Streptantibioticus cattleyicolor NRRL 8057 = DSM 46488: one gene and its partner. Each later gene encodes a partner of the first gene's protein in a complex. Links are inferred from orthologs where the notes say so. Each region holds a gene or a part of one and is shown in the gene's direction. Other genes may lie near its edges. The genes, in order: pcrA and uvrB.

Region 1 (3,419 bases):
GCGGCCCGGCGCCGGCGAGCGTTCGGGACAGGGGCGTACGGGGCTTGCGGTGCGACGCCAACGCGGGCGCTCCTTCCGTGGACCGCCTACCGGGTTAGCTGTCGGGTTCGGGCTTCGGAAGGCCGCCCTACGGCCCTCGCGCACGGTTACGCGCCGGCCGATTCACCCCAAGTCCTGCGTGTGGTTCCCCGGTTCCGGCCACGCCGGACTCAGCGGAGGCGTACCGTCTCGACGCCTTCGCCGAGTTGGGGACGGCCGCCTGATCGAGCACGCTAGCGAACGCGTGTGGCTGATGTGAAGGCCGGGACGTGATTTCTCCGAAACCGTTCTGTGATCTTTGGCACCCGGCCCACCGCCGCCTCCGGCCGGACCCACGGAGCGGGCCCGCGCTGTCGGTGCCGCCGCATAGACTCGTACGACGATGAGCAGCCTCTTCGACGACAGCTTCCTGGCCGACCTCGGACCCGCCGGCGAGGAGCCCCCGCCACCGCCGGACCCGGAGCACGAGCACGCGCCGGAAGAGCTGCCGGACGACCTGTTCGGCGGCAGGTACGACGCGCCCCTGCCCCGGGACGCCCACTACCGCGACGGGGCGCCGCGCCCGGTGGTCGACCCGGCCACGCTGCTGGAGGGCCTCAACGAGCAGCAGCGCGCCGCCGTCGTCCACTCCGGCTCCCCGCTGCTCATCGTCGCCGGGGCCGGCTCGGGCAAGACCCGGGTGCTCACCCACCGCATCGCCCACCTGCTGGCCGCCCGCCATGTCCACCCGGGCCAGATCCTGGCGATCACCTTCACCAACAAGGCCGCCGGGGAGATGAAGGAGCGCGTCGAGCAGCTCGTCGGCCCCCGGTCGGCCGCGATGTGGGTCTCCACGTTCCACAGCGCGTGCGTGCGCATCCTGCGCCGCGAGGGCAGGAAGCTCGGCTTCACCTCCAGCTTCTCGATCTACGACGCCGCCGACTCGCGGCGGCTGATGGCGCTGGTCTGCCGCGATCTCGACCTGGACCCCAAGCAGTTCCCGCCCAAGTCGTTCAGCGCCCAGGTCTCCAACCTCAAGAACGAGCTGATCGACGAGGAGACCTTCGCCGCCCGCGCGGAGAACCCGTTCGAGAAGAAGCTGGCCGAGGCGTACGCGCTCTACCAGGCGCGGCTGCGCGAGGCCAACGCCCTCGACTTCGACGACATCATCATGACCACCGTCCACCTGCTCCAGGCGTTCCCGGACGTCGCCGAGCACTACCGCCGCCGCTTCCGGCACGTGCTGGTGGACGAGTACCAGGACACCAACCACGCGCAGTACACGCTCGTACGCGAACTGGTGGGCCCCGCCTCCGGCACCGCCACCGGCGAGGGCCCCCGCGAGGGCGACGGCCCGGCCGAACTGTGCGTGGTGGGCGACGCCGACCAGTCGATCTACGCCTTCCGCGGCGCCACCATCCGCAACATCCTCCAGTTCGAGGAGGACTACCCGACGGCGACGACGATCCTGCTGGAGCAGAACTACCGCTCCTCGCAGACGATCCTGTCCGCCGCCAACGCGGTGATCGAGCGCAACACCGGCCGCCGCCCGAAGAACCTGTGGACCGAGGCCGGCGACGGCCCGCGGATCACCGGCTACGTCGCCGACACCGAACACGACGAGGCGCAGTTCGTCGCCGAGGAGATCGACCGGCTCACCGACGCCGGCGACGCCCGCCCCGGCGACGTGGCGGTCTTCTACCGCACCAACGCCCAGTCCCGGGTCTTCGAGGAGATCTTCATCCGCGTCGGCCTGCCCTACAAGGTCGTCGGCGGGGTGCGCTTCTACGAGCGCAAGGAGGTCCGCGACATCCTGGCCTACCTGCGGGTGCTGGCCAACCCGGAGGACGCGGTCTCGCTGCGCCGGATTCTGAACGTGCCCAAGCGCGGCATCGGCGACCGCGCCGAGGCGATGATCGAGGCGCTCGGGCTGCGCGAGAAGATCACCTTCCCGCAGGCGCTGCGCCGGGTGGACGACGCCTACGGCATGGCGGCCCGCTCCGCCAACGCCGTCCGCCGGTTCAACGAGCTGATGGACGAGTTGCGTACCGTCGCCGAGTCCGGCACCGGCCCGGCCACCGTCCTCGAAGCCGTCCTGGAGCGCACCGGCTACCTCGCCGAACTCCAGGCGTCCAGCGACCCGCAGGACGAGACCCGGGTGGAGAACCTCCAGGAACTCGCGGCGGTGGCCCTGGAGTTCGAGCAGGAGCAGCCCGAGGGGGGCCTCGCGGACTTCCTGGAGCAGGTCGCGCTGGTGGCCGACTCCGACCAGATCCCGGACGAGGACGAGGGCGAGGGCAACGGCGTGATCACGCTGATGACCCTGCACACCGCCAAGGGCCTGGAGTTCCCGGTGGTCTTCCTGACCGGCATGGAGGACGGCGTCTTCCCGCACATGCGCGCGCTCGGCCAGACCAAGGAGCTGGAGGAGGAGCGCCGCCTCGCCTACGTGGGCATCACCCGGGCCCGCGAGCGGCTGTACGTGACGCGGTCGGCGATGCGCAGCGCCTGGGGCCAGCCCTCGTACAACCCGCCGTCGCGCTTCCTGGAGGAGATCCCGGAGAAGCTGCTCCACTGGAAGCGCACCGGCGGCTCGACGCCCTCGGCCCTGGTCTCCAGCGCCTCCTCGGTGCTCGGCTCCGGCCGGGGCGGCGGCGCCAAGGCGGGCCCCTCCGGCTTCGCCACCCGCCGGGCCAAGGAGCGGCCGGTGGTCGCGCTCTCGGTGGGCGACCGGGTCACCCACGACACCTTCGGCCTGGGCACCGTGGTCTCCGTCAAGGGCAGCGGTGACAACGCCGAGGCGACGGTGGACTTCGGCGAGGAGAAGCCGAAGCGGCTGCTGCTGCGGTACGCGCCGGTGGAGAAGCTGTAGCGGCGCCGCCTCAGCGCGGGTCGATGCCGTGCTCCAGCAGCCAGGGCAGCGGGTCCACCGGGGCGCCGCCGCCCGGCCGCACCTCGAAGTGCAGATGCGGGCCCGTGGTGTTGCCGGTGTTGCCGGAGTAGGCGATGACCGTCCCGGCCTGCACCCGTCCGCCCCGGATGCGGGTGCCCGACAGGTGGCAGTACCAGGTCTCGGTGCCGTCGGGCGCCGTCACCATGGCCATGTTGCCGTAGGCCGGGTTCCACTGGGTGCGCACGGTGCCGTCGGTGACGGCCATGACGGGGGTGCCCTCGGAGACCGGGAAGTCGATCCCGGTGTGCACCGACATCCAGTGCTCGCCGGACTGGCCGAAGTAGGCGCTCAGCCCGCGCTGGGTGACCGGCAGCGCGAACTTGGGGCGCAGCGCCTCCTTGCGCCTGGCTTCCTCCTCCTTGCGCTTGGCCTCGGCGGCCTGCCGCTGCTTGAGGTCGAGCCGCTGCTGGGCCCGTCCGGCGCGGGCCGCGAAGTCGTCGGCGTTCCG
Region 2 (3,216 bases), 2.7 Mb from region 1 along the record:
CCCCGGCACCGCCGGCGCGTACCCCTTGCGCACCTTCTCGCCGATCTTCTTCGCCGCCGCGGCCTGCGCCTTCTGCTCGCTCGGGAACGTGGAACGCTGCACCTGCCCGGCGGCCCCGATCCGCCCGTAGCGCACCGTGACGGCCACGCCCTCCACCGTCACCTCGTAGAACTTGTGCGCCCCGCCGCCGTTCTCCGACAGCTCCAGGTACGTCGTGGACACCGACACCGCACAACCCCTTCCCGGACGGCCCCAGCAGCCGCCCCCCACACCGACGAACCCTAGGAGCGGCCACTGACAACGCCCCGCCGCCGAGGAGGCCGCCGGGCCGGCGCGCGCCCTTTGTCAGTGGCGGGTCGTACGGTGGGTTCCATGCGGCCCGTATCAGACATCGAACGCAAGGTGGCGCCCTTCCAGGTCGTCAGCCCTTACCAGCCCAGCGGTGACCAGCCGGCGGCCATCGCCGAGCTGGAGCGCAGGGTGCGGGCGGGCGAGAAGGACGTCGTGCTGCTGGGTGCCACCGGCACCGGCAAGTCCGCCACGACGGCGTGGATGATCGAGAAGCTCCAGCGCCCCACGCTCGTCATGGCGCCCAACAAGACGCTCGCCGCGCAGCTCGCCAACGAGTTCCGGGAGCTGCTGCCGAACAACGCGGTCGAGTACTTCGTCTCCTACTACGACTACTACCAGCCGGAGGCGTACGTCCCGCAGACGGACACCTACATCGAGAAGGACTCCTCGATCAACGAGGAGGTCGAGCGGCTGCGGCACTCCGCGACCAACTCCCTGCTCACCCGGCGTGACGTGGTGGTCGTCGCCTCCGTCTCGTGCATCTACGGCCTGGGCACGCCGCAGGAGTACGTCGACCGCATGGTGCCGCTGAAGGTGGGCGACGAGATCGACCGCGACCAGCTGCTGCGCCGGTTCGTCGACATCCAGTACACCCGCAACGACCTGGCGTTCACCCGGGGCACCTTCCGGGTGCGCGGCGACACCATCGAGATCTTCCCGGTCTACGAGGAGCTCGCGGTGCGCATCGAGATGTTCGGGGACGAGATCGAGGCGCTCTCCACCCTCCACCCCCTCACCGGCGAGGTGATCACCGAGGACCAGGAGCTGTACGTCTTCCCGGCCACCCACTACGTGGCCGGCCCCGAGCGGATGGAACGGGCGATCGCCGGCATCGAGTCCGAGCTGGAGACCACGCTGGCCAGGCTGGAGAAGCAGGGCAAGCTGCTGGAGGCCCAGCGGCTGCGCATGCGCACCACCTACGACATCGAGATGATGCGCCAGATCGGCACCTGCTCCGGCATCGAGAACTACTCGCGGCACATCGACGGCCGCGAGGCCGGCACGGCGCCCAACACCCTCCTCGACTACTTCCCCGACGACTTCCTGCTGGTCATCGACGAGTCGCACGTCACCGTGCCGCAGATCGGCGCGATGTACGAGGGGGACGCCTCGCGCAAGCGCACCCTGATCGACCACGGCTTCCGGCTGCCGTCCGCGCTCGACAACCGCCCGCTGAAGTGGGAGGAGTTCCTGGAGCGCGTCGACCAGACCGTCTACCTGTCGGCCACCCCGGGCCCGTACGAGCTCTCCCGCTCCGACGGCGTGGTCGAGCAGATCATCCGCCCGACCGGGCTGATCGACCCCGAGGTGATCGTCAAGCCGACCGAGGGCCAGATCGACGACCTGGTGCACGAGATCCGGCTGCGCGCCGAACGCGACGAGCGGGTGCTGGTGACCACGCTCACCAAGAAGATGGCCGAGGACCTCACCGACTACATGCTGGAGCTCGGCATCCAGGTCCGCTATCTGCACAGCGACATCGACACCCTGCGCCGGGTGGAGCTCCTGCGCGACCTGCGGGCGGGCGAGTTCGACGTGCTCGTCGGCATCAACCTGCTGCGTGAGGGGCTCGACCTGCCCGAGGTCTCCCTGGTCGCCATCCTCGACGCCGACAAGGAGGGCTTCCTGCGCTCGGGCACCTCCCTGATCCAGACGATCGGCCGCGCCGCGCGCAACGTCTCCGGCCAGGTCCACATGTACGCGGACAAGATCACCCCGGGTATGGAACGCGCCATCGACGAGACCAACCGGCGGCGCCAGAAGCAGATCGCGTACAACGAGGAGAACGGCATCGACCCGCAGCCGCTGCGGAAGAAGATCGCCGGGATCCTCGACTCCTTCGCCCGGGAGGACGCCGACACCGAGGAGCTGCTCGGTTCCGGCCGCCAGCGCTCGCGCGGCAAGTCGCCGGTGCCGGGGCTGTCGGCCAAGTCCGCCGGGAAGCGGTCGGGCAAGAGCCTGGCCGCCGACGAACTCACCGATCTCATCGAGGAGTTGACGCAGCAGATGCACACCGCCGCCGCGGAGCTCCAGTTCGAGGTGGCCGCCCGCCTCCGGGACGAGTTGGGCGAGCTGAAGAAGGAGCTGCGTCAGATGAGGGAGGCCGGGATCGCCTGACCCGCGGGGCCATCGGCCCTTTCACCCCCTTCGTCCCCTCGGCCGGGCGCTGCCGCGGATGTCGCGGGATCGCCACAAAGCCGGTCCGGCCTGCCGCCGTCGGGACGAGGTGCGTAGGGTGCGAGGAGACCGGTCGTCCCGCGAGGGGCGGCCGGGCGGCCGGAACGACCGATCCGGCGGGGAACGGCGCGGTGGCCCGCGCGAACGGACGGAGGGGAACGCCCGTGACGGTGAACTTGTCCAAGGGCCAGCAGGTCAGCCTGGTCAAGAGCGGTGGGGGGACGCTGACCGCGGTCCGCATGGGGCTCGGCTGGCAGGCGGCGCCGCGCCGCGGGCTCTTCGGCCGCCGCACCCGGGAGATAGACCTCGACGCCTCGGCGGTGCTCTTCGCGGACAAGCAGCGGGTCGACATGGTCTGGTTCCGCCAGCTGATCAGCGAGGACGGTTCGGTGCGCCACACCGGCGACAACCTGGTCGGCGGGGCGGGCCAGGGCGGCGACGACGAGGCGATCCTGGTGGACCTGGAGCGCGTTCCGGTCCACGTCGACCAGATCGTCTTCACCGTCAACTCCTTCACCGGGCAGACCTTCGAGGAGGTCCGGAACGCGTTCTGCCGGCTGGTCGACGAGACCAACGGCCAGGAGCTGGCCCGTTACACCCTCACCGGCGGCGGCCCGTACACCGGGCAGATCATGGCCAAGGTGCACCGTTCCGGCGGCGCCTGGTCGATGACCGCGATCGGTGCCC

The links.
Region 2: the proteins of pcrA (region 1) and uvrB are in contact, whole or in part, in a crystal structure (PDB 7EGT), measured with the Thermus thermophilus proteins. The link is inferred for Streptantibioticus cattleyicolor NRRL 8057 = DSM 46488 from one-to-one orthologs. Residues at the interface, in WP_096412145.1 of Thermus thermophilus: His654, Arg656, Phe657, Gln666, Asp668, Glu669, Lys680, Arg681, Leu682, Ser683, Lys685, Tyr686, Ala687; in WP_096411307.1 of Thermus thermophilus: Glu23, Leu25, Arg26, Asp27, Gly28, Glu29, Arg30, Phe31, Arg55, Glu326, Asp327, Phe328, Glu379, Ser382, Gln383, His398, Gly400, Arg401.

Annotation. Positions count from the first base shown.
Region 1 is NC_017586.1:3,962,130-3,965,548, forward strand. Bases 49-3,155 are described here. They hold pcrA (DNA helicase PcrA), read left to right. Parts: upstream 49-421; coding sequence 422-2,890; downstream 2,891-3,155. Other genes in these bases: SCATT_RS17430 (C40 family peptidase), read right to left, coding at 49-61. Outside these bases: more of SCATT_RS17430, read right to left, coding at 1-48. UniProt on the Escherichia coli protein: A helicase with DNA-dependent ATPase activity. Unwinds DNA duplexes with 3'-5' polarity. Translocates on single-stranded DNA with 3'-5' polarity. Initiates unwinding more efficiently from a nicked substrate than double-stranded DNA.
Region 2 is NC_017586.1:1,213,894-1,217,109, reverse strand. Bases 17-2,920 are described here. They hold uvrB (excinuclease ABC subunit UvrB), read left to right. Parts: upstream 17-372; coding sequence 373-2,469; downstream 2,470-2,920. Other genes in these bases: SCATT_RS05145 (TerD family protein), read left to right, coding at 2,694-2,920; SCATT_RS05155 (WGR domain-containing protein), read right to left, coding at 17-228. In the rest of the region: more of SCATT_RS05155, read right to left, coding at 1-16; more of SCATT_RS05145, read left to right, coding at 2,921-3,216. UniProt on the Escherichia coli protein: The UvrABC repair system catalyzes the recognition and processing of DNA lesions. A damage recognition complex composed of 2 UvrA and 2 UvrB subunits scans DNA for abnormalities.